DNA from 3 places in the Ensifer sp. NM-2 genome. Region 1 is predicted to be linked to each of the others. Evidence: predicted binding sites of a transcription regulator. Region 1 holds the regulator's gene; each other region holds the start of a gene.
The links. Region 1 encodes PhoB, which activates phosphate uptake and scavenging genes when phosphate is short. Its sites were predicted from a motif close to TGTCATNNANCTGTCAT; they were not measured.
Positions count from the first base shown of each region.

Region 2: C6558_RS17475 (esterase-like activity of phytase family protein) is a predicted target of PhoB. The motif match lies at 2,781-2,797, and genes of this name have one in related genera.
Region 3: C6558_RS10870 (DUF1045 domain-containing protein) is a predicted target of PhoB. The motif match lies at 2,748-2,764, and genes of this name have one in related genera.

Region 1 is NZ_PVZR01000001.1:443,676-449,042, forward strand. Features, by position in the region: gene pstA (phosphate ABC transporter permease PstA) at 1-575, shown strand, start outside; gene pstB (phosphate ABC transporter ATP-binding protein PstB) at 589-1,404, shown strand; gene phoU (phosphate signaling complex protein PhoU) at 1,461-2,171, shown strand; gene phoB (phosphate regulon transcriptional regulator PhoB) at 2,475-3,158, shown strand; gene C6558_RS02250 (GcrA family cell cycle regulator) at 3,327-3,848, opposite strand; gene C6558_RS02255 (aspartate aminotransferase family protein) at 4,270-5,367, shown strand, end outside.
Region 2 is NZ_PVZR01000008.1:71,137-76,503, reverse strand. Features, by position in the region: gene rnd (ribonuclease D) at 1-153, shown strand, start outside; gene C6558_RS17490 (adenylate/guanylate cyclase domain-containing protein) at 326-1,372, shown strand; gene C6558_RS17485 (DUF2000 family protein) at 1,376-1,783, opposite strand; partial or broken gene C6558_RS40840 (AraC family ligand binding domain-containing protein) at 1,695-2,237, shown strand; gene C6558_RS40835 (helix-turn-helix domain-containing protein) at 2,312-2,677, shown strand; gene C6558_RS17475 (esterase-like activity of phytase family protein) at 2,884-4,242, shown strand; gene ppx (exopolyphosphatase) at 4,302-5,367, opposite strand, start outside.
Region 3 is NZ_PVZR01000004.1:298,006-303,372, forward strand. Features, by position in the region: gene hutI (imidazolonepropionase) at 1-37, opposite strand, end outside; gene phnN (phosphonate metabolism protein/1,5-bisphosphokinase (PRPP-forming) PhnN) at 231-818, opposite strand; gene C6558_RS10865 (alpha-D-ribose 1-methylphosphonate 5-triphosphate diphosphatase) at 815-1,954, opposite strand; gene C6558_RS10870 (DUF1045 domain-containing protein) at 1,956-2,663, opposite strand; gene phnE (phosphonate ABC transporter, permease protein PhnE) at 2,789-4,306, opposite strand; gene phnE (phosphonate ABC transporter, permease protein PhnE) at 4,316-5,278, opposite strand.

The DNA.
Region 1 (5,367 bases):
TTGCGCCGAAGAACCGGCTGACCGATCTCATCGAGGTCAACATCAACAATCTCGCCGCCGTTCCGTCGATCGTCTACGGTCTCTTGGGGTTGGCCGTATTCATCAACTTCGCCGGCATGCCGCGCTCGGCCGCCCTCGTCGGCGGCCTGGTGCTGACGCTGATGACCCTGCCGACGATCATCATCGCCACCCGTGCAGCGTTGAAGGCGGTCCCGCCGTCGATCCGCTCGGCAGCGCTCGGTCTCGGTGCGTCGAAGATGCAGACCATCTTCCACCACGTCCTGCCGCTGGCGATGCCGGGCATCCTGACCGGCACGATCATCGGTCTCGCCCATGCACTTGGCGAAACCGCGCCGCTGCTGTTGATCGGCATGGTCGCCTTCGTCGTCGATTATCCCGGCTCGCCGATGGAGCCGTCGACCGCGCTGCCGGTGCAGATCTACATGTGGGCCAACGAGGCGGAACGCGCCTTCGTCGAGCGCACATCCGGCGCGATCATCATTCTTCTCATCTTCCTCGTCGTCATGAACCTTGGCGCCATTCTGTTGCGACGTCGCTTTGAGCGCCGTTGGTAGTGAGGTAATTACTATGAACATCATGTCAGAAGCAGCAGTCGAAAAAGCCTTGGATCAGAAAATGAACACCGTGCCCTACAAGATGATCGGCAAGGATGTGTCGGTCTACTACGGCGAGAAGCGTGCGCTTTTCGACGTCAATCTCAATATCCGCGAGAACACGGTGACAGCGCTGATCGGCCCTTCGGGCTGCGGCAAGTCGACCTTCCTGCGCACGCTGAACCGCATGAACGACACCATCGAGAACTGCCGCGTCACCGGCAAGATCACGCTCGATGAAGACGACATCTACGACCCGACGATCGACGTCGTGGAACTGCGAGCCCGCGTCGGCATGGTGTTCCAGAAGCCGAACCCGTTCCCGAAGTCGATCTACGACAACGTCGCCTACGGCCCGCGCATCCACGGGCTTGCCCGCACCAAGTCTGAGTTCGACGAAGTCGTCGAGACCAGCCTGCAGAAGGCTGGTTTGTGGAACGAGGTGAAGGATCGCCTGCAGGAGCCGGGCACCGGTCTTTCGGGCGGCCAGCAGCAGCGTCTGTGCATCGCGCGCGCCGTTGCCGTCAGCCCTGAAGTGATCCTGATGGACGAGCCCTGTTCGGCGCTCGATCCGATCGCGACGGCCAAGGTCGAGGAACTGATCCACGAGCTGCGTACCAACTTCACGATCGTCATCGTCACCCACTCGATGCAGCAGGCGGCGCGTGTTTCGCAGCGCACTGCCATGTTCCACCTCGGCAATCTTGTCGAGGAGAACGACACCGACAAGATGTTCACCAATCCGGATGACCAGCGTACCCAGGACTACATCATGGGCCGGTTCGGTTGATGGCCGAAGCTCCTCTTCACCCCGTTTCCTGAACGCGCCCGCAAGGATCGAAGACTATGTCCATGCACATAATGTCCGCCTACGACGAAGAACTGAAATATCTCACGCGCCGCATCTCCGAGATGGGCGGGCTTGCCGAGCAGATGGTGGGCGAATCCGTTCGTGCGCTTGTCAATTCTGACCTCGCCTTGGCGCAGAAGGTGATCTCCGACGACACCATCCTCGATGAAGCCGAACGCCAGATCGGCGAAAAGGCAATCGTCACCATCGCCAAGCGCCAGCCCGTTGCTGCCGACCTGCGCGAGATCATGGGATCGATCCGCATCGCGTCCGATCTGGAGCGCGTCGGCGACCTCGGCAAGAACAACGCCAAGCGTGTCATCGCGGTTGCCGGCTCCGGCATCCCGCGCAAGCTGGCGCGCGGTCTCGAACACCTGGCAGAGCTTGCGCTGGTGCAGCTCAAGGAAGTCCTCGACGTCTACGCTTCCCGCTCGCCGGAGAAGGCCAACAGCATCCGCGAGCGCGACGAGGAGATCGACGCGATCTACACCTCGCTGTTCCGCGAGCTGCTCACCTACATGATGGAAGATCCGCGCAACATCACGCCCTGCACGCATCTTCTCTTCTGTGCCAAGAACATCGAGCGTATCGGCGACCACGCCACCAATATCGCCGAGACGATCTACTACATGGCGACGGGCGCGCAGCCGGAAGGCGAGCGTCCGAAGGACGACAATACGTCGACGCTGGGTGCCGTGAAGGACTAACGCATGTCGCGCAAAAGTGCGCAGCGGTTTTGCGATAACGACATGTGCAAAAACAAGAACTTAAAGCACAACAAGCGCATCTTAGAGATCGCGACGCGCTTTAAGACCCGGATACGTTCGAGTGCCTGCTTATGAACCTGCTCCGGTCGCAGCCCTGGTTGCGGCCCTGCTCTACTGCGTCTGAAGCTATACGTTTTCGCGCGTGCCTATGAAAACGCGCGGAGTGCTCCAGATTCTATATGTTCGAGCATCTCTTTGCGTTCGATCGAACGCGAGACGCTCTGGGTAAGGAGACGTTGCCTGATGTTGCCGAAAATCGCCGTTGTCGAAGACGAAGAGGCGCTGAGTGTCCTGCTGCGTTATAACCTCGAAGCCGAAGGGTTCGATGTTGATACGATCCTGCGCGGAGACGAGGCGGAGATCCGCCTACAGGAGCGCCTCCCGGATCTCCTGATCCTCGACTGGATGCTGCCGGGCGTTTCCGGCATCGAGCTTTGCCGCCGGCTGCGCCAACGTCCGGAAACCGAGCGCCTGCCGATCATCATGCTGACGGCGCGCGGCGAGGAGAGCGAGCGGGTTCGTGGCCTTGCCACCGGCGCCGACGATTATGTCGTCAAGCCGTTCTCGACCCCGGAGCTGATGGCCCGTGTCAAGGCGATGCTGCGGCGCGCCAAGCCCGAGGTCCTCTCGACGCTGCTTCGCTGCGGCGACATCGAGCTCGATCGCGAGACCCATCGCGTGCATCGCCGCACCCGCGAGGTCCGCCTTGGTCCGACGGAATTCCGCCTGCTCGAATTCCTGATGTCGTCGCCGGGCCGGGTGTTCTCGCGCTCGCAACTCCTTGATGGCGTCTGGGGCCACGATATCTATGTCGACGAGCGCACCGTCGACGTGCATGTCGGTCGCTTGCGCAAGGCACTGAATTTCTCGAGCATGCCTGATGTCATCCGCACCGTTCGCGGTGCCGGCTACTCGCTCGAAAGCTGAGCCAGCCGGCCACTGCAGCGCCGCGCATCTTAATGGACGCGCAAAGGTCGCTGTTGCATCTTGAATTGCGGCATGTTTCCTTGAAGCGAATACGAACCAGGGAAACATGCAGCAGCCAATAAAAAAGGGGCCGTGCGGCCCCTTTTCTGCATGTGGTTTTCGGTCGTCTCAGCGAGCGCGACGGCGCTCGGAGGTCGGCTGATAGGCAAGCCGCGCATGGAATGTGCAATAGGGCGAAGCTTCCGGGGAATCGTTGCCGCAGAAGTGGAATTCTTCCTTGAGCGGGTCGCCGATCGGCCATTTGCAGGTGCGCTCGGTCAACTGCGTCAGCTCCAGGCGGCGCGACATTGGCACGACCACATCCGTCTGGATGCGGAAATCCTGTTCGGCGACGAGATCGACTTCGACCTCTTCCTTGAGCACGGTCGCGCCGGCCGCACGGGTAACCGTCCGTGTCGTGACGCGCGAAGCGTAGTTCGGAGCGCGCGGCGCCGAAGTCGGGCGCTGCTTCGGCCGGGTCGCGGCGGTGGTTCCGCCAGCCTTGGCCCTGCCGGGCAGGCTCAGCCGGTGAACCTTGCCGATGACCGCATTGCGGCTGACGCCGCCGAGCTGTGCCGCGATCTGGCTCGCGCTCAGGCCCTCGGACCAAAGCTTCTTCAGTTTTTCCACCCGCTCGTCAGTCCAGTTCATTTCTGCACTCTCCGTTCTCAGCGTTGGCGATGACAGAATCTCTCACCACGCTCCGGACAGGCTCCGGAGCTGCAACGCGATAACACTTTTGGTGACTAGGCCCGCCGCATGCGTCTAGTAATTGAACATTAACCTACTGACCGGCGGACTCCGTGGCAAGAGTCCCGCGAATCGCGCCGAATCGATTTCTTGGTTTTCCCCAACTTGCTCGGTGGGCGTTGCATTTTTGCAAGCCCCGTCGCGTGATTTTTTCGTCGCATGGATCAGACCCGTCCGACCGCACTGCAAAGCTTGGTTTTGTTGACATTGCGCTGCGAAATAGGAATAGTGCCTGCGCCGCCGCAAGGCGGCATTTTTAATTTTTTGCCGCGCTCAACAGGGGCTCGGATCGATGCCGATAGCAATGAAGGAGAGGCTCGCCATGACTGCAACCACGCCGCTTTACGACACCTACATGCGTGCGCCGTTGCGTTTCGAGCGAGGAGAGGGCGTCTGGTTGATCGCCGAAGACGGCTCGCGCTATCTCGACTTCGCCGCCGGCGTCGCCGTCAACTCGCTTGGCCATGCGCATCCGCATCTGGTCGAGGCGTTGAAGGCGCAGGCCGAGAAGGTCTGGCACCTGTCCAACCTTTATGAGGTCCCCGGCCAGGAGAGCCTTGCACGCCGGCTGACGGCCGTCACCTTCGCCGATCGTGTCTTCTTCACCAACTCGGGTGCCGAGGCGCTCGAATGCGCGATCAAGACTGCGCGTCGCTACCACTATGCCAAGGGCAATCCGGAGAAGTTCCACATCATCACCTTCGAGGGTGCCTTCCACGGACGCACGATCGCGACCATCGCGGCGGGTGGTCAGCAGAAGTACATCGAGGGCTTTGGCCCGAAGGCCCCGGGTTTCTATCAGGTTCCCTTCGGCGATATCACGGCGCTCAAGGATGCGATCACCGACGAGACGGCGGCGATCCTGATCGAGCCGATCCAGGGCGAGGGCGGCATCCGCCCGGTCACCAAGGAATTCATGCAGGAGCTGCGCGCGCTTTGCGACGAGTTCGGTCTGCTGCTGATCCTCGACGAGGTCCAGTCCGGCGTCGGCCGCACCGGCAAGCTTTTCGCCTATGAATGGGCTGGCATCCGTCCGGATATCATGGCTGTCGCCAAGGGCATCGGCGGCGGCTTCCCGCTCGGTGCCTGCCTTGCGACCGAAGAGGCGGCTGCCGGCATGGTCGCCGGTACGCACGGTTCGACCTATGGCGGCAACCCGCTTGCCATGGCTGTCGGCAACGCCGTGCTCGACGTCATCCTGGCCGACGGTTTCCTGGAGCATGTCCGCGACGTGGCCCTGGTCTTCCGCCAGGGCCTCGCGTCGTTGAAGGACCGTTTCCCCGATGTGATCGAGGATATCCGCGGCGACGGCCTGATGCTCGGCATCAAGGCGAAAGGCCCTTCGGCCGATCTCCTGAAGGCGATCCGCGCGGAGAAGCTGCTGGCTGTTCCGGCCGGCGAAAACGTCCTGCGCCTGTTG
Region 2 (5,367 bases), on a different contig from region 1:
AAGATCGCCGCCGAGGGCGAGAACGCCGATGTCGGCGCGCTCAAGGGGTGGCGGCGCGAGCTGTTCGGCGATACGGCACTGAAATTGATCAATGGTGAAGTGGCTCTGCGCTTCGTCGACAAGAAGATCGAAGCGATGGAAATCGGTGACTGAAAAACGGACGGGCGGACAACAACTTTCCGCCCGAATCCGGCTCTAGCCAAGGCCCTGCAGCGGGACTGATTCGCAATCGCGTCGAGCAGACATCAGAGCGCTGACGCGTGACGCGACAACCAGGGTGTCCGACGCGTTTTTTCTTCGTTGTCCGGGTTCGAGGCTCTTCCGCATGCGCTGGCGTTTCTCCATGTTCGAGGGAATTTTGCTGCTGTTGATCGTCAGTAGCGCCGGCGCCATCTATGCGACGATCGCCTTCGACGGTGGCGGCGGATTGATCGGCGCCACGTACGCATTGTGCGTCTGCGTCCCGATCCTCGCCTTTGAACGGCGCATCATTCTCCGGCGTCTCAACCGCAAGATCCATTCCTATTCGACGCCCGCTTTCTTCCTCGCTTCGATCGCCGTCTATCTGGTGTTTATCGAGCTGGGCTACGGCGTCGCCGGCTTCCTGATGCAGATGAGCGGGCAAATAGACGCGGATTGGAAGGACGCGGTCGTCCCCTCAAGCACGGCGCTTCTGTTCGCCCTGGCGGTCTCGGGCTCGATCGTTTTCGCGCTTCGCGTGCGCGAACTGTTGGGCCGTGACGTGTTTCTGAGCCTTTTGACCGGGCGCTATCGCAAGCCGATGCAGGAGGAGCGCGTCTTCCTCTTCATCGATCTTGCCGGCTCCACCGCCTATGCCGAGCGATACGGCGATCTCAGGATGCAGGAATATCTCAGCAAGCTGTTTGCAACACTTGCCGACCCCGTACTGCGCTATCGCGGCGCGATCGACGACTATGTCGGCGACGCGGCCGTGATTACCTGGCCCTTCGACCGTGCTGTCAAAAACGCCGCCTGCGTGCACTGCGTTTTCGACATTCTCGAAGAGATCGAAGCCGGCGCCCACCGTTGGCGCAAGGAGTTCGGCGAGGTTCCGCGCCTACGGGCAGCGCTTCATGGCGGCACCATCGTCGCCGCGGAAATTGGCGTCGACAAACACAAGATCACCTATTTCGGCGACACGGTGAACACCACCGCTCGCCTCGAAGGCCTGTGCAAGTCACTGAACCATCAGGTGCTGATTTCCACCGACCTCGCCCGCAAGATGCGGCTGCCGCACTATGTCCGCGTGGAAGATCTTGGCGAGCACGCCGTGAAGGGACGCGGGCAGAAGCTCGGCGTCCTGGCGCTTCGGGCCGGGGGCACGCCTGCACCGCCAGTGGCTGTCAATTAGCCGTCAACCGTGCAGTTTTGCACCCTTGGTGATCTTGTCGACCAGCTTCTTGTCGGCATGAATGGCGATGCCGGCGACCTTCGCGCCGTCGGGTCGCGTTTCGGCGAAGACCGCGCGGTTGGCACTGTCGTGGCCGGTCGAAAACATCGCATCGACATAAACAGAGGTTTGTATTTCCCTTTCGATCGCACGGCGTTGAATATTGCCAAGCGTCGCACCATCTGCCGATAACACGATGATCGGCTGAACGCTCAGAGCGTTGTAGATGTGGCCGGCGCCGTCGCGATAGGGTTCGCCGATAATCGCCGGTTTCTGCCCGGCGATGCCGGTTGCCAGAAACGCGGTGACGTTCAGCTTCTGCCAGGTGGCCAGATCGTCGCGCAAAACGATCGCAAACTTGGTGTCGAACATGACGGGTATCTCCATTTCAGGACATCAGGGCGTGCCCAAGGAGGCCTTAACCGAGGACGCAGCGATCAATCTTGAACGATTGTGCGGATCGCCGGGCGATGGCATCCGCGTCGCGGCACCGGTGGACGGCATAGAGCGCATCGAGGCCCGGCTGCACGGCAAGGTCTTCGAGCCGCATCGCCACGACACCTATGCGCTTGGCGTGACGCTTGGCGGCATCCAGACCTTCCAGTATCGTGGCGAGAGCCGCTACAGCACGCCTGGAAGCATCATCATCATTCACCCCGACGAACTGCACGATGGCGGCGCGGGCACGGAAGCGACGCTTCGCTACAGGATGATGTATCTGCAGCCGGAGCGATTGATCGCGGCGCTTGGCGACAGTGGCGGCGCCTTGCCCATCATAGCCGCCCCGGTTGTTGGTGACGTGGCCCTGCGCCAGGCGATCGGCGAGGCCGTCATGGATCTCGACGGCGGTATTGACGAACTCGCGCTCGACGACATTCTTACACGCATTGCAGAAGGCTTGTGCCGCCATGCCGGCACGACAAGCAAGGCTGCCGGCAGGTCGGCCAAGCGGGCGGTTTCGAGGCGACGGACTATCTCAAAGCCAACCTCGATCGCCCGGTCGACTCGCAGGAACTCGAGGCCGTCAGCGGCCTTGATCGCTTCACCCTCGCCCGCCAGTTCCGCAAGGTTCTCGGCACCAGCCCGCACCGCTACCTTCTGATGCGGCGGCTGGAGCAGGCGCGCCGGATGATTGCCGCCGGTCACAGCCTGGCAGGTGCCGCGCTCGAAACCGGCTTTGCCGACCAGGCCCATTTCACCCGCCATTTCAAACGTGCCTACGGTGTAACGCCCGGGCGCTGGGCGAGCCTGGCGCTCGCCGGCTGAAGCACCGGCGCCGCTGGGTCGTTGCGGCCCGGAACCAGTGTCCGGTCACGCGCAACAATTCGAACTCGGCGAGTTTCTCCCCTCGGGCGCAGCGCCTTTCGTCTGTCATCAAAGCTTCACCAGCCTGTAAGCCAAGCATCACCCAACCGTCATCAAAGCCGCCTATCGGGTTCCCGTACTTTGGCATCCAACCCACGGTGACTTTCATGACCAAAACGCTTCTCGCCGCTGCGGCGCTCACACTTTTGATGACGACGACCGTCCTGGCCGAGGAAAAGGCCTTTCCCGCAACCCTGAAGGCACATGCGATCCTACCGGCAAACACGATCCTGGCAGCACCGTCCGACGCACCGGAATACCTGAAGACATCGGGCAAATTCACCACGGCGGACCGCAAGCGCGCTGACGCGCTCGGCACCGTGCCCGGCAAGGATGGCGTGCGCCCGACCGGCCTTTCACTGCCGTTCAACGGCCAGCCGATGCAGGGCTTCTCCGGCATCAGGGCCATGGAAGACGGCACCTTCTGGAGCCTTTCCGACAACGGCTTCGGCAACAAGCTGAACTCAACCGATGCCATGCTGATGCTGCACCACGTGAAGATGGACTGGGACGCCGGCAAGGTCGAGGCGCTGAAAACACTGTTCCTCACCGACCCGGACCGCAAGGCCCCCTTCCCGATCGTCATGGAAGGTTCCGACAAGCGCTACCTGACCGGCGCTGACTTCGACGTTGAGTCGATCCAGCCGGTCGCCGACGGCTTCTGGGTCGGGGAAGAATTCGGTCCCTATATCCTGAAATTCGATGTCGACGGCAAGCTGACCGACGTCATCGCGACAACAGTTGACGGCAAGCCGGTTATGTCGCCCGACAATCCGACCCTGACACTGCAGGGCGATCCGTCGAAGAAGACACCCGCCTTCAACCTGAAGCGCTCCGGCGGCTATGAAGGCATGGCACTGTCGAAGGACGGCTCCAAGCTCTACGGTCTGCTCGAAGGGCCGATCTGGACCGACAGCGAAACCGTGGAACAGGCCGATGGCCGTCCGACACTACGCGTCATCGAACTCGATGTCGCAGCCAAGGCCTGGACGGGCCGCAGCTGGCTCTATCCGCTGGCCGAAGGCGGCGAGGCAATCGGCGACTTCAACATGCTCGACGACAAGACGGCACTGGTGATCGAACGCGACAACGGCGCGGGCACGCTCGACAAGGCCTGCGCCGATCCGAAGGATCCGAAGCCGGATTGCTTTGCCGTCGGCTCGAAGGTGAAACGTGTCTACAAGATTGCCTTCGATGACAGCAATGTCGGCAAGGCCGTCCGCAAGATCGGTTACATCGACCTCCTGAAGATCGCCGACCCCGACAACAAGAAGCGCCAGGGCGGTGGTGACGGCTATTACGACATGCCGTTCGTGACGATCGAAAACGTCGATCGCGTCGATGACACGCACATCATCGTCGGCAATGACAACAACCTGCCGTTCTCGGCCGGCCGGGCGCTTGATAAGGCCGACGACAACGAGTTCGTTCTGCTCGAAGTCGGCGAATTCTTGAAAGCCGAATAATCAAAAAAGGGCGCGCGGATTTGCGTCCGCGCGCCCCTTCGTCAAAGATCTGAGTGCGTTCAGCTCTCGAACTGGAACGCCAATCTTCTGCCGGTCAGCTTGCCGAGCTGCTGCAGCCGTCCGTCGAGGCGCTCGCCGGCAAATTCCGAATAGGCCGCAGGCACGACGATCTCCAGATCGACATCCGGCAGGGACGATTTGCGGAAGGTCAGATTCCTCGCCACGCCCGGCATCGACGCCGAGAACAGATAGGCGACGCGCAGCAGGCCGCCGAGCAGTTTCGCCAGTTCCAGCAGTCGCGGCGTGGTAATGCCGGTCAGTGCGCCGGTCGCGCCATCGTCGTTCAGGCCTTCGAAGCGATAGTAGTTGGCGAGCGCGATATAGGCCCGCCCCGCATGGGTGATGCCGGAGAAGGTCGAGTGGGCGATGATGTTCAGCGCCTGCAGACCGCGATAGTCCGGATGGGCGCGCCAGCTGATATCGGCGAGCAGGCAGGCAGCCTGGCGATAGCGGCTTTCCTCTTCGGTTTCCTCGACGCCGAAGAACGGCACCATGCGGCCGGTCCAGTCGGCAAGTTCGCGGGCATGCTCGGGGGAACGCGCCCGCAGGATGGCGATTTCGCCGGCGGCGGTCAGCAGCGGATCCTGCGCACGCTCGCTCTCGTTCAGCAGAGAGAAGAGATAGCCTTCGCGCACGCCGAGCGCCGAGAACGAAATCCGCTCCGGCTTCATGATCGACAGTGCTTCCTGCATCGCGATCGCGCCAAAGGGAAGCAGGCTGCGGCGGCTTTTGGAGATCGTCGCATAGGCCGATGGCTTGATGTTCCTCGGCTCGATCACCTCCGGCAGCAGCGCCATCGCCTCGTCGTAGGAGATCTCGTAGCCTTGCATCATATGCAGCGGATAGTTTCGGATTTCCATGTGCAGCTTGGCGATCGAGCGCCAGGTGCCGCCGACGGCATAAAAGGTGCGGCCGGTGCCGGTCTTCAGCACCGGCGAGCTTTTCATGAATTTGCGCACCCAGGTGCGAGCCTTCGGCAGCGAGCCGCCGCTATGCTCGAAGAGGCGGATACCCCCGAGCGGCAGGGTGATGCCCTTGCCGATCTTTGTGCCGCTGACCTCGACA
Region 3 (5,367 bases), on a different contig from region 1:
TGCCGGACGCGTTTGCGTTGGTCGAAAATTGACTCATCAGCCGATCCCCTCTCGTTGGATATAATGTATATACATAATAATCGTCTCGACAAGAGGAAAATTGACTTGCTGAAGGAAAAGGGAAGGAGACGGCGCACGGAATTGCCGCCGGGCGATGGCATTCAAATGCAAAAGACCCCGGAGCGGTTGCTCCAGGGTCTTAAAAAACGGCGCCTGGGAAAACGCGACACTTAGGCCGGATGGGCGGCACTCATGCGCAATCGCTCGACGAGGTCGACGAAGTGACGCCCGGCACTCTCAAGGCGACCGCTGTTGTCGATGATCGTGACATCCGGTCCCGATGTGACGTCGGGTACCTGTCGCGAGAGCCGGCGCAACACGTCCTCTTCGCTTTCGCGTCCGCGCTCGGCAAGACGCTTGGCGAGCGCGGCGGGCTCGGCCGTGATGACCGCGACGGCGATGTTGCCGAAGGCGGCGCGGAACGCCGGCAGGGCGCTTCGGCTGCCGTTGACGATTGCCGTGGTGCCGTGTTCGACATTGCGGCGAACGTCTTCGGGAATGCCGTATTTCAGGCCGTGCGCGTCCCAGGACACAGCGAAGGCGCCTGCCTGCTCCATGTCGACGAATTCGGCGACTGAAACGCTTTCATGCACCTCGCCTCCGGCGTCCGACGGCCGCGTGATCACGCGGCGAACGAAGTGGACATCGGAGCAGTCGCAGAAGTGTCGGGCGGCAAAGCCCATGACGCTATCCTTGCCGGCCCCGCTCGGGCCGACGACGACGACAAGCGCGCCACGCCTAAGTTCGAGCTGGCTCATGCGACACGCCGACCTTCGCGCCAGACCGAACGCACCACTGGAATACCTTCCTGCCTGTGGACACGCGCGATGTCGGCGCGCAAGCCGACGGCAATCCGGCCACGATCGTCGAGGCCGACGGTGCGGGCAGGGGTGGTGCTGACCATGGCGATCGCCTTCGGCAGGTCGATGGCTTCAAGCTCATCGGCGAGCACGAACGGCGCGTGGATCAGGCTGAAGGGCACATAATCGGACGAAAGCACGTCGAGCACGCCGCGGTCGGCAAGGTCACGGGCGGCGATATTGCCCGAATGCGACTTGCCGCGCACGATGTTGGGCGCGCCCATCAGCACACTAAGACCGGCGCGATGGGAGGCCTCCGCCGCTTCGAAGCTGGTCGGGAACTCGGCGAGCTTGATGCCGTAGCTGATAGATTCGTCGACATGGGCGATCGTGGCGTCGTCGTGGCTGGCGATGGTAATGCCGCGCTCAGCACAGGCCTTGGCGAGCGCATCGCGGTGCGGGCCGGCATACTTCGCCGAAAGCGCCTGCTGACGTTCAACGAATTTTCCGAATTCGGCGTCCGACAGGCCGCGCTTGGATTTGTAGTAGAGCGTGTACTGGTCCATCGTCTGGAACTGGCGCTGCCCCGGCGCGTGGTCCATCAGCGAGACGAGCTTGACCTGCGGATCGTTCTGGAAGTCCTCGTAGTGATCGAGCACGTCCGATGTCGAAACCTCGCAGCGCAGGTGGATCAGATGGTCGGCGCGCAGGCGGCCTTCCTGCTTGGCCTGGGCCAGCGCGTCCGCCATGCTGCGCATTTCGCCCTTCTGGAAACCGCCGTCTTCGTCCGAACCAAGGCGCAGGCAGTCGAATACGGTGGTGATGCCAGACGTGACGACCTGTGCGTCGTGTGCCTGGATCGCGGCGATCTTCAACCAGCGAACGCCGGGCCGCGGCGAGTAATGTGCCTCAAGGTGGTCGGTGTGCAGCTCGATGAGGCCAGGCAGAAGGTAGTCGCCTTCGAAGTCTTCACCAGTGTTGGTCGTGCCATGAGAGATATCGGCGATCTTGCCGTCGCGGATCAGCACCGAGCCGTCGAGGATACTGTCCTCGAGAACGATGCGGGCATTGGTCAGGACTTGTTCTTTGCTCATCTCATGCGATCTTTCGTTGTGTCGCGCCGCGGAGCGGCAGCAGGGAATGGACCAGGAACGGTGCGCCACGGTGCGGCTCGACGAAGAGCGCAACTGACGTGACGTGAAGCGGCTTGCCGATGTGATCAGCAAAGGTGCTCTCAAGCACGGTCCGCATTGGTTTCGCTGTCTCGCCGGGTACCGGCCCGGTCAGCGTCAGGTGAAACTGAAATTCTTCGAAAACATAGGGGTATCCCCACTTTCTCAAGTATTCCCTCTGCCGCTCCGGAAGCTTGTCCGGGTTGCGTCGCGCCATGTCCACGTCCGACAACGGCGCCCGAAACGGCTCGAAGGTTTGCACGGCCTGCGCCGCGAATTCCTGCAACGCCTCGCAGTGGTTCGCGGAAACCAGCGCGAAGAACGGGCCAAGCTGAAGGAGCGTGAGTTGAGGGATCTCGAAGGGTTCAAGGTTGTCGGCAAACGTTTCGAAGGCTGCGACCAGCTCGGCTTCGCTGCGGTCTTCGGCAAGTGTGAAGGGGGCCTTGAGAGTGCCGTGAAAGCCGTAGCGTCGCGGGTCGGCAGTCAGTGCATGTCGCGTGGCGGCATCAAGGCTGCCTAACGCTGAAAGTTCATTGGTCTCGCCGGTAAAGGCATCACGGCCGAGCCAACGGGCCGCCGTCTGCGACAGCCGGTCGTCTGCCGGCGGCGCGAAGTAGATTGCATAACGCACGGTCTTCACTTTCTTGTATCGACCGGCCCGCCGGAACGGCGGGTCGATTGTTCGCGGGATGCGATGCGCAGCTAGCCGATTTCCATGACAACATCATGATGGCCGCGCTGCAAAAATTCTTCTCGTCAATGAGCCTTCTGCCCCATCAGTCGCGAGCGGCAGGCGTTCGAGATGCTGTCGAAAATAAACACGACCAGCAAGATGAGAAGCACCATATAAGCGACATTTTCCCAATCGGAGTTGGTACGCATCGCTTCCCAGAGTTTCAGGCCGATGCCACCGGCGCCGACAGCGCCGATGATCGTTGCCGAACGCGTGTTGGATTCCCAGAAATAGAGCGCCTGGCTGGCGAATACCGGCAGGACCTGCGGCAGGACGCCAAAGCGTTGCACGGCAAGCGGGGTGGCGCCGACGGATTTTACGCCTTCGCGCTGCTTGTCGTCGATGTTCTCCAAAGCCTCGGAGTAGAGCTTGCCCAAGGTGCCTGTATCGGTGAAGAAAATTGCCGACATGCCGGCAAGCGGTCCCGGGCCAAAGGCGCGCGTGAAGAACAATGCCCAGATGAACATGTCCACCGAACGCAGGAAATCGAAGAAGCGCTTGGCGATCTGGTTCGTCAGGAAATTCGGGGTGATGTTGCGCGCCGCCAGGAAGCAGAGCGGGAACGCGACCAGCGAGGCAAAAAGCGTGCCGACGAAGGCCATGACCACGGTCTGCAGCAGTTTGGTCCACACATCCAGATGCTGCCATTCGGCGTTGTAGAGGATGTTGTTCCAGGCAAGCGACAGGTTCGAGCGCGTGGGATCAATGCGCTCGCCGCTCGTGATCAACGAAAATACGTCGCCATAGCTCTTGCCGAAGAACGGTGAGTGGACGTCGAAGAGGAAATTGGCCCAGCCGAAGAAGCGATTGCGGATCGAGACGTCGTCACCTTCGACGTCGGCCCAACCAGTTGCACCAAAGGCGAGCGTGATCTTCTCGCCCGGGCGTTTCTGCGTGGCCCAGGCGGGAAGGGCACCCTGAGGGGTTACCGTGTCCTGGCCATCGACGGCCATCGTCAGCGTCTCGCCACGATGGGTTGCCTTGACGAGTCCGTCGGCAATTTCGATCTTCGTCGACCTGTCATAGGTGATGACGGCCCTGGTGATGATTTCCTCGGTCCGCATTTCGACGCGGTTCTGCTCACTTGGCATATTGGCCGCGCCGAGCGCTGAACCCGGCGCCATGAAGCTGAAGGATGACGTCGTCTTGGGCTTTGCAGTCTGTGCGGTTGCAGCGGGTAACTCGACTTTTCGGGTCACGGTTTCCTTGTCGAGTTCCACCCATGCCGGATTGGGATTTGGCCCAAGTGGCGAGTTGCGCTGGTAATCGAGCGTCATCGTCTTGTCGCGGGCGATCTTGATCTCGGGTCGAACCTCGTAGGAGACCCAATCCGCGAGATAGGTCCCGGCAATGCCCCAATTGGCGTTGCCCAGAACATGCCCGATCGAAAAGAACCACCAGCTGAAGATGAGGTAAGCGACGAGGCCGACACTGATGACAATCGTGCGCAGGCGCTTGTTCGAGGAGCCCTGCAGCAAGTGCGGGTGACGCGATGCGATCGCATCCATTTCGAGAGCGCTTAATCTGGTCGTGGAGGTCATGATGCGCACCTACTGGGCAAGCTGGAAGGCCTGGTCGCCGACGAGGCGACGGCGCAGCCATGCGGAAAACTGGTCGACGGCGAAGATCGTTGCAAACAGCAGCATGACGATCGCCAGTGTCTTTGCCTGATGGCCCTGGCCGATCGACAGACGCAGCAGTTCGCCGATACCGCCGCCGCCAACTGCGCCGATGATGGTCGAGGCCCGCACGTTGATCTCGAGACGCAACAGGAAATAGCTGGCGAAATTGGGCAGCACCTGCGGCACCATGCCGAACCAGACGCGTTCGATCCAGTTGCCACCGGCGGCGCGCAGGCCCTCGTCCGGTTTCATGTCGGCGTTCTCGACCACCTCGAAAAACAGCTTGCCGAGTGCGCCGACCGTGTGGATCGAAACCGCCGCGATCGCGGGTATCGGCCCGAGCGAAAGGATTGCCAGGAAGAAGCCGGCGATGACCACTTCGGGAAAGGCGCGCAGGATCTCCATCAGCCGGCGCACGACACCCCGCACCCACGGATTGGGCATCAGGTTGCGGGCGGCGAGGAAACAGAAGATGAAGCCGAAGAACGTGCCGATGACGGTGGAGAAGATCGCGATGTTCACGGTCTCCAGCATCTTGTGCACATACTCAGGAATGTAGAAGCTCTCGGTCAGGTAGAGCCGACCCTCGGGATAATTGTACTTGAAGCTGCCGTCGTCGTAGGGCGAAGGCAGATCGAACATGGCGCGGAAGATTTCCAGGCCGTCACGCGGCGCGAGATCGCCGACGAAATCGAAGAAGTGCGGCAGGCGGTCGAAGAATTTGCCGGCATTGGAATCGTTGGCAAACCAGAGCGAGCCGGAAAGGGCGAGCAACAGCACGGCGAAGCCGAGCCAGGAGTAAAGCCGGCGACGGGAGTTCAACTCCTGCCAGTGGCGCTCGACCAGCGCGCCGTTTTCACTCAGATGCCTCGGGAGCATGGAAGTTGCCATGAATGTTCCGGCAATGCCGGCCTCTGTCGACAGGCGCTCCAGGCGCCCCAGAAAAAAGGCGAACGCTGGCCGTTTTGGCGGCCAGCGTC